2 regions of the Streptomyces javensis genome follow, and region 1 is predicted to be linked to the other one. Evidence: riboswitches for the same ligand, from Rfam matches in the RefSeq annotation. Region 1 holds a riboswitch; the other holds the start of a gene.
The links. Region 1 has a riboswitch for thiamine pyrophosphate ahead of ABD329_RS38775 (thiamine ABC transporter substrate-binding protein). Riboswitches for the same ligand answer to the same signal wherever they lie in the genome.

Region 1 (6,806 bases):
CGGGACAACAAGCTGCCCATCCTCGTCTTCGAGCTCCTTGCCGAAGGAAACATCGCGCGTGCGGTGAAGGGTGAGAAGATCGGCACGCTGGTGAGCGACCAGGGCTCCCGGGCCTGACGGCTCGAACGGGGGATGGACAACGGCCTGCCGGTCGGACACCGTGCAGGAGAAGACGCACGCAGGGGCGAGGCTCTGCTTACTGATAACACCAGGAGCAAGTGGTGATCGAAGAGACCCTCCTCGAGGCCGAGGAGAAGATGGAGAAAGCCGTTGTGGTCGCCAAGGAGGACTTCGCCGCGATCCGCACCGGGCGTGCGCACCCGGCGATGTTCAACAAGATCGTGGCGGACTACTACGGTGCGCTGACGCCGATCAACCAGCTGGCGTCGTTCTCGGTGCCGGAGCCGCGGATGGCCGTGGTCACGCCGTTCGACAAGACCGCGCTCCGCAACATCGAGCAGGCGATCCGGGACTCCGATCTGGGCGTCAACCCGAGCAATGACGGCAACATCATCCGTGTGGTGTTCCCCGAGCTCACCGAGCAGCGCCGTAAGGAGTTCATCAAGGTAGCCAAGGGCAAGGGCGAGGACGCGAAGATCTCGATCCGCAGCGTCCGCCGCAAGGCCAAGGAGTCCATCGACAAGCTGATCAAGGACGGCGAGGTCGGCGAGGACGAGGGGCGCCGCGCGGAGAAGGAGCTCGACGACACCACGGCGAAGTATGTCGCGCAGGTGGATGAGCTGCTCAAGCACAAGGAAGCCGAGCTGCTCGAGGTCTGATGAACGACTCTTCCTGGGGGGCCCCACCAAGCGCCGGACTCCGGGGACCGGGCGGTCAGGGCACCTCCCCCGGCTATGGCTGGGAGGTGCCCACTTCTTCGGCGGGTCCCGCGCACGAGGTGGGTGAGGCGGCGCAGACTCGCCCCATGCCCACCGTGCCCCACGCAGGCGGCGACTCCGGCGAGGCCGCCGACCGTGACCAGGGGGCCGCTCGGCTGAGCGGCCCCCTCTTCCGCGACGAGCGGGAGCCGCAGCCCGGCCCCCGGCAGCCCGCCGGGCGCCGGCCGACGCCCCCCGACCCCGCGCCCGACCCGGCCTCCGCCGACGGCGCGGGCGCCGGGCAGGGCAAGAAGAGCGCGGGCCGGAATCTGCGGGCCGCGATAGGGGTGGGCATCGGCCTCGGTGTGATCATCTTGGCCTCGCTCTTCATCTACAAGCCCGTGTTCGTCGGCGTGGTGGCGGTCGCGGTGGTGGTCGGGCTCTGGGAGCTGACCTCGCGGCTGACCGAGCGCAAGGACATCCGGGTCCCCCTGGTGCCGCTCGCCGTCGGCGGGGTCGCCATGGTCGTCGCCGGCTATGTGCGCGGCGCCCAGGGCGCGGTGGTGGCGGTCGCCCTCACGGCGCTCGCGGTGCTGGTCTGGCGGATGACCGAGCCGCCCGACAACTACCTCAGGGATGTCACGGCGGGCGTCTTCGCCGCCTTCTACGTGCCGTTTCTGGCCACTTTCGTCGCGCTGATGCTCGACACCGACGACGGCCCGTGGCGGGTCCTGACCTTCCTGCTGCTGACCGTGGTCAGCGACACGGGTGCGTACGCGGTGGGCTGGCGCTTCGGCAAGCATCCGCTGGCCCCGCGCATCAGCCCCGGCAAGACCCGCGAGGGGCTGCTGGGCGCGGTGACCTTCGCGATGGTCGCGGGCGCGCTGTGCATGCAGTACCTCATCGACGACGGCATCTGGTGGCAGGGCCTGCTGCTCGGCCTCGCCGCCGCGGTCAGCGCGACCCTCGGCGACCTCGGCGAATCCATGATCAAGCGCGACCTCGGCATCAAGGACATGGGCAAGCTGCTGCCCGGCCACGGCGGGATCATGGACCGGCTCGACTCGCTGCTGCCCACCGCCCCGGTGGTGTGGCTGCTGCTGGTGATCTTCGTGGGCGGCGGCTGACCACGCCCGCCCACGGGCCCCGCGCCACTCCCGGCGCGGGGCCCTTCGTACGTCTGCGACACTGGGTGAACCATGCCTAAGCCCGGAGAACTCACCTTCGCCGCGCCGCGTGGGGCCAAGAAGCCCCCGCGGCATCTTGCCGACCTCACGCCCACCGAGCGCCGCGAAGCCGTCGCCGCCCTCGGGGAGAAGCCCTTCCGGGCAGGTCAGGTGTCGCGTCACTACTTCGCGCGCTATGCCCACGACCCCGCTCAGTGGACCGACATCCCCGCCGCCGCACGCGAGAAGCTGGCCGCCGGGCTGCTGCCGGATCTGATGAGCGTGGTGCGGCACATCAGCTGTGATGACGACACCACGCGCAAGACGCTGTGGCGGCTGTTCGACGGCACGCTCGTGGAGTCCGTTCTGATGCGCTACCCGGACCGGGTCACCATGTGCATCAGCTCACAGGCGGGCTGCGGGATGAACTGCCCGTTCTGCGCGACCGGGCAGGCGGGGCTGGACCGCAATCTGTCCACCGCCGAGATCGTGCACCAGATCGTGGACGGGATGCGGGCCCTCCGGGACGGGGAGATCCCCGGTGGCCCGGCCCGGCTGTCCAACATCGTCTTCATGGGCATGGGCGAGCCGCTGGCCAACTACAACCGCGTCGTCGGCGCCATCCGCCGGCTCACCGACCCCGAGCCCGACGGCCTCGGCCTGTCGCAGCGCGGGATCACCGTCTCCACCGTCGGCCTCGTCCCGGCGATGCTGCGGTTCGCGGACGAGGGGTTCAAGTGCCGGCTCGCGGTGTCGCTGCACGCGCCCGACGACGAACTGCGCGACACCCTCGTGCCGGTCAACACCCGCTGGAAGGTGCGCGAGGTCCTGGACGCCGCGTGGGAGTACGCGGAGAAGTCCGGCCGCCGGATCTCCATCGAGTACGCGCTGATCAAGGACATCAACGACCAGGCGTGGCGCGCCGATCTGCTCGGCCGGCTGCTCAAGGGCCACCGGGTGCATGTGAACCTCATCCCGCTCAACCCGACGCCCGGCTCCAAGTGGACGGCGTCCCGGCCCGAGGACGAGAAGGCGTTCGTGGCGGCCCTGGAGGCCCATGGGGTGCCGGTGACCGTCCGGGACACCCGGGGCCAGGAGATCGACGGGGCCTGCGGGCAGCTGGCGGCTTCGGAGCGCTGAGCACCGGCTGATACGGTGCCTGGGCATCGTCGCATGATGCGATCGTCATAGAAGTGAACATCCGTACAAGTGAACATTCCGACAGGGGAGCGCTCAGAGCGCTGAGAGTGCGGCACGGCCGCAGACCCTCGGACCTGATCCGGGTCATACCGGCGTAGGGAGTCAACATCACCATGAACAGCCAGCTTCGGCGTGCCATCTCGGCCGCCCTCCTCGGCTCACTGGCCCTGAGCGTGCTCGTCGGCTGCGGCGAGGACGCCAAGAGCGGCTCGGACTCCAAGACGGTCACCCTGGTCACGCATGACTCGTTCGCGGCATCCAAGGCGGTCCTCAAGGAGTTCACCAAGGAGACCGGCTACAAGGTGCGCGTGCAGGCCGGGGGCGACGCCGGAGCCGCCGTCAATCAGGCGATCCTGTCCAAGGGCCACCCCCAGGGCGATGTGTTCTTCGGCGTCGACAACACGCTCCTCTCCCGCGCGCTCGACAACGACCTGTTCACCCCCTACACGGCGAAGGGCCTCGACAAGGTCCCGGCGGACCTTCAGCTCGACCGGTCCGAGCACCGCGTCACCCCCGTCGACTTCGGCGACATCTGCGTCAACTACGACCGGAAGTACTTCGCCGACAAGAAGCTGGCGCCGCCCCGGACGCTGGACGATCTGACCAGGCCCGCCTACAAGAACCTCCTGGTCACCGAGAACGCGGCCACCTCGTCCCCCGGTCTCGGCTTTCTCCTCGCCACGGCCGCGAAGTACGGCGACGACGGCTGGAAGGGCTACTGGAAGAAGCTGCGGGCCAACGGCGTCGAGGTCGTCGACGGCTGGGAGCAGGCGTATGACGACCGGTTCTCCGGCTCGGCAGGCGGCGGCAAGGGCGACCGGCCGCTCGTCGTCTCCTACGCGTCCAGCCCGCCCGCCGAGGTGGCCGACACCAAGAGCAAGCCCGCGAAGGCCCCCACCGGGGTGGCGACGGGCACCTGCTTCCGGCAGGTGGAGTTCGCCGGGCTGCTGAACGGCGCGGGCAACACCAAGGGCGGCAAGGCGCTGCTGGACTTCCTGCTGAGCAAGCGGTTCCAGGAGGACGTCCCGCTGAACATGTACGTCAACCCGGCCCGCGAGGACGCCAAGCTGCCGGAGCTGTTCACCCGATACGGGGTCAGGATCGGCGACTCGGCCACCCTGGCGCCGCAGAAGATCGCCAAGAACCGCGAGTCGTGGGTCAAGACATGGTCCTCGCTGGTCCTGTAGAGCCCCGCGAGAACCGTAAGACGGCCGACGGCCACCGTAAGGCCGACAGGGCGGACCGGGGAGGGCGTCGCGCGACCACCCTCCGGCTCGCTCTGATGGCGGTGCCGCTCGCCTTCTTCGCGGTCTTCTTCGCCTATCCCGTGGCCGCCATCATCACCCGGGGGCTGCGTGTCGACGGGCGGTGGAGGTTCGGCCGGATCGCCGAGGTGTTGACCGATCCGGCGACGCTGGACGTCCTGTGGTTCACCTGCTGGCAGGCGGTCGCGTCGACCGCCCTCACGCTCGCGGTGGCGCTGCCCGGCGCCTATGTCTTCGCCCGCTTCGACTTCCCCGGCAAGGGGCTGCTGCGGGCCGTGGTGACCGTGCCGTTCGTCCTGCCGACCGTCGTCGCCGGATCGGCCTTCCTGGCCCTGCTCGGCCGGGGCGGGCTGCTGGACGAGCTGTGGGGGGTGCGGCTCGACACCTCCGTATGGGCGATCCTCCTGGCCCATGTCTTCTTCAACTACGCGGTCGTCGTCCGGACCGTGGGCGGGCTGTGGGCCCAGCTCGACCCGCGCCAGGAGGAGGCCGCGCGGGTGCTCGGCGCGAGCCGGCTCTCGGCCTGGCGCCGGGTGACGCTGCCCGCGCTGGCCCCCGCCGTGGCCGCCGCCGCGCTGATGGTGTTCCTGTTCACCTTCACCTCCTTCGGCGTGATCCAGATCCTGGGCGGCCCCCGCTACGCCACCCTGGAGGTGGCGATCTACCGGGAGACCGCGCAACTGCTCGACCTCCCCACGGCCGCGGTGCTGACCCTCGTCCAGTTCGCCGCTGTCGCGGCCGTGTTGGCGCTGCACGCGTGGACCGTAAGGCGACGCGAGAGCGCCCTGCGGCTCGTCGACCCGGGCCGCACCGCGCGCCGCCCGAAGGGCCCGGCCCAGTGGGCGCTGCTGTGGGGCGTGCTGGCGGTGGTAGCGCTGCTGATCGTGACCCCGCTCGCGGTGCTGGCGGAGCGTTCGCTGAACGGACCGGACGGCTACGGCTTCACCTACTACGAGGCGCTGCGGTCCTCCGCCGACAGCGGGGGCACCTTCTTCGTGGCGCCCATGGAGGCCGTCGGGAACTCCCTGCGGTACGCGGCGGTCGCCACCGTCTTCGCCCTCGTCGTGGGCGGTCTCGCCGCCGCCGCGCTCACCCGTAGGGCGGGCAGGCTGGTGCGGGGCTTCGACGCGCTGCTGATGCTGCCGCTGGGCACCTCGGCCGTCACCGTGGGATTCGGCTTCCTGATCGCCCTGGACGAGCCCCCGCTGGATCTGCGCGCCTCCTGGGTCCTGGTGCCGCTCGCCCAGGCCCTGGTGGGCGTGCCCTTCGTCGTACGGACCATGCTGCCGGTGCTGCGGGCGGTGGACCACCGGCTCCGGGAGGCGGCGGCCGTGCTCGGGGCGTCACCGTGGCGGGTATGGCGGGAGGTGGACCTGCCGCTGGTCGGACGGGCCGTGGCGGTCGCGGCGGGCTTCGCGTTCGCCGTGTCCCTGGGTGAGTTCGGGGCGACGGTCTTCATCGCGCGTCCCGACCACCCGACCCTCCCGGTGGCCATCGCCCGCTTCCTGGGCCGGGCCGGACAGCTCACCTACGGGCAGGCGATGGCCCTGAGCACGATCCTGATGCTGGTCTGCGCCGGATCGCTGCTGGCGCTCGAGCGCATCCGCACCGACCGTTCCGGAGAGTTCTGAATGACGCTGCTGCGACTGGACGAGGTGACCGTAAGGTTCGGCCGGCGCGACGCGCTGGACGCCGTGGACCTGGAGGTCGCCGAGCACGAGACGGTCTGTGTGCTGGGCCCGAGCGGAAGCGGTAAGTCCACCATGCTGCGCGTGGTGGCCGGGCTACAGCGCCCCGACACCGGCCGGGTGTCGCTCGCCGGACGCGACCAGAGCGGGGTGCCCACACACCGGCGCGGGGTGGGGCTGATGTTCCAGGACCACCAGCTGTTCCCGCAGCGGGACGTGGGCGGCAATGTCGCCTTCGGGCTGCGGATGCGCAAGGTGGGCCGCGCGGAGGCGGACCGCCGGGTCGCCGAACTGCTGGAGCTGGTGGGGCTGCCGGGCGCCCAGCGCCGCTCCGTCGACTCGCTCTCCGGGGGTGAGCAGCAGCGGGTGGCACTCGCCCGCGCGCTGGCCCCGCGGCCCAAGCTGCTGATGCTGGACGAGCCGCTGGGCCAGCTCGACCGGGGGCTGCGGGAGCGGCTGGTGGTGGAGTTGCGCGAGCTCTTCGAACGGCTGGGGACCACCGTCCTCGCGGTCACCCACGACCAGGGGGAGGCGTTCGCGCTCGCGGACCGGGTGGTGGTGATGGAGAACGGCCGGATCGCCCAGACCGGCACCCCGCTGGAGGTGTGGCAGCGGCCCGCCACCGAGTTCGTCGCCCGCTTCCTCGGGTTCGACAATGTGGTCGGGGCG
Region 2 (6,806 bases), on a different contig from region 1:
TCGGCGATCTTCACCTTGAAGCCCCCGTCCTCCAGCGTGGACCGGGCGTCGTCGGCCGAATCGCCCACCACATCCGGGACGTCGACCGGCTCGCCCTTGCTGACCACGATCGACACCGGCGTCTCGGGGCGGCGCACCGAGTCGGGGCCCGGGCTGGTGGAGAGGACCGAGCCCTGGGCCGTCTCACTGCTGAAGCGGCCGGTGACCTTGCCGACCGTGAGCCCCTGGTCCGCGATCTTCCGCTTGGCCTCGGCGAGCGGCATGCCCACCACATTGGGCACCTCGGCCCGCGGGCGCCCCTGGGAGACCCGGATGGTCACGGTGCCGGTGTCCCGGACGCGCTCGCCCGGTCCGGGCTTGGAGCCGATGACCTTCCCCTTGGGGATGACATCGCTGAACTCGTTGACGACCTTCACATCGAGACCCGCGCCGTGCAGCTTCTTCTCGGCCTCCGCCTGGGTCTTCCGCAGCACCGGCGGGACCTCGGTGAACTGGCCGACGCTGATGTACCAGACCCCGAGGCCGAGGGCGATCGCCAGCACCACAGCGGCGGCGATCGTCACGATCCCGCGGCGCGGCAACCGGCCCCGGCCGCCGCGGCCGCCCCGGTGGTGCCCGTCCCGCCGGGGCGGTTCCGGGGGCAGCTCCAGACGGCTGGTGTGGTTGAGCTGGTCCTGGTCGCCGACGGCCCCCGCCGGGCGCGGAATCACCGCCGTACGGTTCTCCGACCCCGCCGAGTGGTCCTCCTTGGCCTGCGGCGGCACCGCGTCCAGCTGGTCGTCGGTCAGCGCGGCCCGCACCGCGCGCGTCGTGCTCAGCAGCGCGACGGCGTCGGCGGGGCGCGCCTCGACCGCGCGCGCGGTGGCGGAGGCCACCAGAGCGTCCAGCTCCGGGGCGACCCCGGGCGCGAGGGCGGAGGGCGGCGGGACGTCCTCGTTCAGGTGCTGGTAGAGGACCTGCGCCGGGGTACTGCCGCCGTGCGGCTTGGCGCCGGTCAGCATCTCGTACAGCACCACACCGCAGGCGTAGACATCGGCGCGGGTGTCGGCCGTGCCGTGCTCGATCTGCTCGGGCGCGAGATACGAGACGGTGCCGAGGACGCTGCCGGTGGAGGCGCTGGTGTTGGTGTCCACCGCCCGGACCAGGCCGAAGTCGGCGACCTTGACCCGGCCGTCGTCCCCGATCAGCACGTTCTCGGGCTTCATGTCGCGGTGGACGAAACCGGCGCGGTGGGCCGCGCCGAGCGCGGCCAGCACCGGCTCCAGGATGTCCAGCGCGGCGCGCGGATGCAGCGCCCCGCGCCCGCGGAGCACATCGCGCAGGGTGCAGCCGGAGACGTACTCCATGGCCAGATAGACATGGGCGCCGTCCGCTCCCTGGTCGTAGACGGCGACCACATTGGCGTGCGCGAGTCTCGCGACGGACTTCGCCTCCCGGATGAAGCGCTCGACGAAGGCGGCGTCGGAGGCGAGGCTCTGATGCATCACCTTCAGCGCGAGCACACGGTCCAGCCGGGTGTCGACGGCCCGGTAGACCGTTGCCATCCCGCCCACGGCGATGCGCGCCTCGATGCGGTAGCGGCCGTCGAGCTCCTGCCCGACGAGGGGGTCCTGGAGGGTCGTATCCACGGGGGAAGTCTACGAGGCGCCGATATCGGCCAGAACCGGCCGCCCCAGGTGGGGCGGGTACTTGCAGCGGAACGGTGACATCGGCGGGTCAGTTGTGCGACGCGGCGGCGATCGCGGCCAGCTCCTCCAGGGCGGAGGTCCAGGACAGCGTGGCGTACTCGGCGTGCTTGGCCTTGGCGTCGTCGGGCACGGTCAGGGCGCGGATACCGCTCTCCGCGAACCGCAGCCGGGTGCCCGGCCCCTCGGGCGAGAGCGCGAACTCCACGAGGGTGGCTTCGCCGGGGTCCGAGGGGGCGTGATCGGGCTCCAGGGCCAGCCGGAAGCGGAAGAGGGCGTCCGGAACCGCCCGCTCGACCATGCCGTGGAACTCTCCGTGCTCGTCCCAGCGGAACCGGAGCCGCCCGCCGGGGTGCGGATCGATCTCGCAGCCGCCGGGGGCGTACCAGGCGCGGATGTGTTCGGGCGTGGTCAGCACCCGCCACACCCGGTCGATCGGCGCCGGTACGTACACCTCGCGCTCGATCCGGTCGTCCACGGTCACGGTCACGGCGACCACCTCCGGGCTGTGGGCTGCTCCCTCCCTCCACGGTAGGGCCCCGATGGGGCCCGGACACCGGCTGGCCGAAGCCAGGGGCCCCGGCCGAAGCCAGGGGCCCCGGCCGCACGCGCGGGACCTGGCCGCTGGAAGTGTCGCGATGCGTCGTCGGCCGACCGCGGCGCCGCCGTGGCTGGTCGCCCGCGCGGCGGAGCCGCATATCGACACCGCCGCGGCGGAGCCGCATATCGACACCGCCGCGGCGGAGCCGCACATCGACCCTGGGGGCGCGGAGCGCTCAGCCGAAGGCCGGGCGCTCGGGGTCCAGGGCGGCCAGGCCCTCGGCCGGGCTCGACGCCTCGGCGAAGTGGCGGCGCGGGATCCGGCCCGCCCGATGGGCCAGCCGGCCCGCCTCCACCGCGTACCGCATCGCCCCCGCCATCAGCTCCGGCTCCTGGGCCCGGGTGACGGCCGAGGCCAGCATCACCGCCGCGCACCCCAGCTCCATGGCCAGCGCGGCGTCCGACGCCGTGCCCGCGCCCGCGTCCAGGATCACCGGCACGGTGGCGCGCTCGGTGATCAGCTGGAAGTTGTGCGGATTGCGGATGCCGAGCCCGGAGCCGATCGGGGAGCCGAGCGGCATGATCGCGGCGCAGCCGACCTCCTCCAGCTTCCGGGCCAGGATCGGATCGTCGTTGGTGTACGGCAGGACCGTGAACCCGTCGTCCACCAGGGTCTCGGCGGCGTCCAGCAGCTCGATCGGATCGGGGAGCAGGGTGCGCTCGTCGGCGACCACCTCCAGCTTCACCCAGTCCGTGCCCAGCGCCTCCCGGGCGAGGCGCGCGGTGAGCACGGCCTCACCCGCGGTGAAACACCCGGCGGTGTTGGGCAGCGGGCGGATCCCGTGCCGGTTGAGCACGGAGAGCACCGAGCCCTGCACCGTGGGGTCGAGCCGCCGCATCGCGACGGTCGTCAGCTCGGTGCCGGAAGCCAGCAGCGAACGCTCCAGGATCTCCAGACTGGGCGCGCCGCCCGTGCCCATGATCAGCCGGGAGCCGAAGTCGGTCCCGGCGATGGTGAGCGGGTCGGGCGCGGTGGTGACGGCTGTGGTGGTCGGGGTGACCGTGGTGGTTGTGGTGGCCGTGATGGGAGCCATTGGGTGGGTTCAGCCTCCTTGGACCGCGGTGAGGACCTCGACGCGATCACCGTCGCCGAGCGAGGTCGCGGACCACTGGGTGCGCGGGACGACCGTCTCGTTGACGGCGGCGGCGACACCCGAGGGCGCCTGGGTGAGGGTCGCGACGAGCCGGTCGAGCGTGGTGCCCTCGGGCACCTCGCGAGGCTCGCCGTTGACGGAGACGGTCATGTGTGCTGCTCCTGTGCTGGGGGGTGCGCGGCGCCGGGGGAGGCCGCGAAGCGCCGGGGGGTGAACGGCTGGGCCTCCGGGGGAAGTTCACCGCTGGTGAGGGCCTCGGCCATGACGTCGCCGGTGATCGGGGTGAGAAGCACGCCGTTGCGGAAGTGGCCGGTGGCCAGCAACAGCCCCGGCAGCGCGGTCGGGCCGAGCATCGGGGCGTTGTCGGGGGAGCCGGGGCGCAGCCCGGCGGACGTCTCCACCAGCGGCAGTTCGGTGATGCCGGGCACCACCTCATGGGCGTCCCGCAGCAGTTCGTACACCCCGCCCGCGGTGACCGTGGTGTCCCAGCCCAGCTCCTCGCTGGTCGCGCCGATGACCAGCTCGCCGTTCTCGCGCGGCACCAGGTAGACCGGCCCGCCGCGCACCACGGCCCGTACGGTCCGGGAGAGGAACGGCGCGTACCGCTCGGGCACCGAAAGCCGCACCACCTGCCCCTTGATGGGCCGTACGGGCGGCAGGACGTCCTCGGGAACGCCCGCGAGCCGTCCGCTGAGGCTGCCCGCGGCCAGTACGGTCCGCTCGGCGGCCAGGCGCGTACCCCCGGTCAGCTCGACCCCGGTGGCGCGGTCGCCGTCCAGCAGCAGCCGCTCCGCGCGGTGGCGGTGGAAGTCGACCCCGGCCCGCTCGCACGCGGTGAGCAGCGCCGCCGACAGCCGCCGCGGATCCACTTGGTGGTCACCGGCGACCCGCAGCCCGCCGTGCACGCCCGGCGACAGCATCGGTTCCAGACGGCGGCATTCACGCCCCGTCAGCCACTCGGACTCCAGCCCGAGCCCCTGCTGGAAGGTGTGGAGCTCGCGCAGATGGGCGCGGTCGTCGGCGTCGAACGCGACGGCGAGCGTGCCGCACACGCGGTGGCCCACGTCCTGGCCGACGGCCTCCTCCAGCTCGGCCACGAAGTCCGGATAGCGGCGGGCGGAGGCCATGTTGAGGCCGAGCAGGGTCTGCTCGCCGTAGTGCAGCTCGGTGACGGCCGCCAGCATCCCGGCCGCGACCCAGGCGGCTCCGCCGCCGGGCGCCGGGTCGACCAGCGCGGTGCGCAACCCCCGCTGGGCCGCCCGCCAGGCCGTGACCAGCCCGATGACGCCGCCCCCGACGACCAGGGCGTCGTAGCGTCCGCCGGGTGACGGCCCGCCCGATGTATGAGGTCCGTCGTGGTGATCTGGTGCGTGCGTGGACACGCTGCCCCTCCCTTCGCCGGCATGACCCGGATCAGGTTCGTACGGTCGGAGGCGGTTCCAGCCTCCCTCTCAGCCCGGTCCGTCCGGGCTCCCGCGAGTGCTCTGTCCCGCCACCCTAGTACGCGCCCCGAATCACCCGAAAGACCAGCCGCCCCCACCCCCTCCAGCGGGCACCTCCCAGCGCCCCGTAACCCCAGCCCCTCCGGCGTTTGAGGAGCGGGGCCCGGGGCGGAGCCCCGGTGGGGGGCGAGGGGGCGGAGCCCCGTCGTTTCGGGGAGGGGCGGGGTGGGGGCTCACCGCCGGAGGCGCCCACAACCCGCACCCCGCCCAGCTCCGCACCCCCCACTCTGTGTCCGACCTCTCGCAAGCCGCTCTCCAGTCCGCCCCACCAGCCGCAATACAGTGATCGTGTGAGCGATGAGACGACGACGAAGCCGTCCTCGAACGGCCCCGGGCAGCGCGTGGTGATCGTCGGCGCGGGCATGGCGGGGGTGCAGACCGCCGTCGCGCTGCGCGAACACGGCTGGACCGGGGAGATCGTCCTGCTGGGCGCGGAGCCCCACCAGCCCTACGACCGGCCCCCGCTGTCCAAGGCCGTACTGCTGGGGAAGGCCGAGGGCTCGACGCTCGACGTGGACTTCGCCGGGCTCGGCATCGGCCTGCGGCTCGGCGTCCAGGTCACCGGCGCGCGCCCGGACAAGCGGCTGGTCGAGACCGCGACCGGCCAGTTCCCGTACGACGTCCTGGTGATCGCCACCGGCGCCGAGCCGATCCCGCTGCCGGGCAGCGAAGGAGAGCCCGGCGTCCATCTGCTGCGCACGCTGGACGACGCCGAGCGGCTGCGCCCGGTGCTCGCCCGGCAGCGCGAGATCGCGGTCGTCGGGGCGGGCTGGATCGGCGCGGAGTTCGCCACCGCGGCGCGCGAGGCGGGCTGCGCCGTGACCGTGGTCGAGGCCGCCGACCGGCCGCTGGCGGGCGCGCTCCCGGCCGAGGTCGCGGCCCCCATGGCGGCCTGGTACGAGGACTACGGCGCCCGGCTGGTCACGGGCGCCCGGGTGGCCTCGGTCGACGAGAGCGGGCTGCTGCTCGGTGACGGCACCAGGCTGCGCGCGGGCGCGGTGGTCGTCGGGATCGGGGCCCGGCCCGCCACGGACTGGCTCGCGGGCTCGGGCGTGGAGCTGGCCGAGGACCGGTCCGTCGCCGCCGACGACCGGCTGCGCACCTCCGTGCCGGACGTCTACGCGGTCGGCGACTGCGCCTCCTTCCCGTCCGCCCGCTACGGAACGCGACTGCTGGTGCACCACTGGGACAACGCGCTCCAGGGGCCGCGCACCGTCGCCGCCAACGTGGTGGGGAGCCGGACGGCCGCCCACTTCCCCGGTGTGGTCTACGACCCGGTGCCGTACTTCTGGTCCGAGCAGTTCGGACGCTTCGTGCAGTACGCCGGGCACCACTCGGCGGCTGACGAGCTGGTCTGGCGCGGTGATCCGGCCGGTGCCGCCTGGTCGGTGTGCTGGCTGCGCGAGGGCGCCCTGGTCGCCCTGCTGGCCGTCGGCCGTCCGCGCGATCTGGCCCAGGGGCGCAAGCTGATCGAGCGCGGCGCCCGGCTGGACCGGACGCGGGCCGAGGACCCCTCGGTGCCACTGAAGTCGGCCGTCCTCTGAGCGGCGGGCCGACCGCCGGCCGGCCGTGGGCCGACGCGCCCGGGGCGGGGCGGGCGGCCCGCGCGGCGGACGCCCGGCTACCCACTGTCAGTCCCAGATGGCAGGCTTGTTCCGTGACCGAGATTGACGCAAAGATCGATGCTCTCGTCCCCGCCTGGCTCACCCTCCCCGATGTCGCCGAACGGCTGGGGGTCGAGGTGACGCGTGTCAGGCAGCTGGTCAAGGAGGGCCAGCTGATCGCCGTGCGCCGTGGCGAGAACAGGGTCCTTCAGGTCCCCGAGGAGTTCATCGGTGACGGAAAGGTCGTCAAGGGCCTCGTGGGGACCTTGACGCTTCTGAAGGACGACGGCTTCAGTGACGAAGAGATGCTGGAGTGGCTCT

Region 2: linked by a shared signal. The riboswitch ahead of thiO (glycine oxidase ThiO) and the one ahead of ABD329_RS38775 (thiamine ABC transporter substrate-binding protein) in region 1 are both predicted to bind thiamine pyrophosphate.

The regions. Positions count from the first base shown of each region.
Region 1 is NZ_BAAAIF010000070.1:8,808-15,613, reverse strand. Features, by position in the region: gene pyrH (UMP kinase) at 1-117, shown strand, start outside; gene frr (ribosome recycling factor) at 222-779, shown strand; gene ABD329_RS38785 (phosphatidate cytidylyltransferase) at 779-1,945, shown strand; gene rlmN (dual-specificity RNA methyltransferase RlmN) at 2,018-3,124, shown strand; TPP riboswitch at 3,198-3,302, shown strand; gene ABD329_RS38775 (thiamine ABC transporter substrate-binding protein) at 3,298-4,371, shown strand; gene ABD329_RS38770 (ABC transporter permease) at 4,467-6,080, shown strand; gene ABD329_RS38765 (ABC transporter ATP-binding protein) at 6,081-6,806, shown strand, end outside.
Region 2 is NZ_BAAAIF010000036.1:59,443-66,248, forward strand. Features, by position in the region: gene pknB (Stk1 family PASTA domain-containing Ser/Thr kinase) at 1-1,628, opposite strand, end outside; gene ABD329_RS27970 (SRPBCC domain-containing protein) at 1,717-2,175, opposite strand; gene ABD329_RS27975 (thiazole synthase) at 2,462-3,319, opposite strand; gene thiS (sulfur carrier protein ThiS) at 3,329-3,529, opposite strand; gene thiO (glycine oxidase ThiO) at 3,526-4,761, opposite strand; TPP riboswitch at 4,753-4,866, opposite strand; gene ABD329_RS27990 (NAD(P)/FAD-dependent oxidoreductase) at 5,244-6,425, shown strand; gene ABD329_RS27995 (Rv2175c family DNA-binding protein) at 6,539-6,806, shown strand, end outside.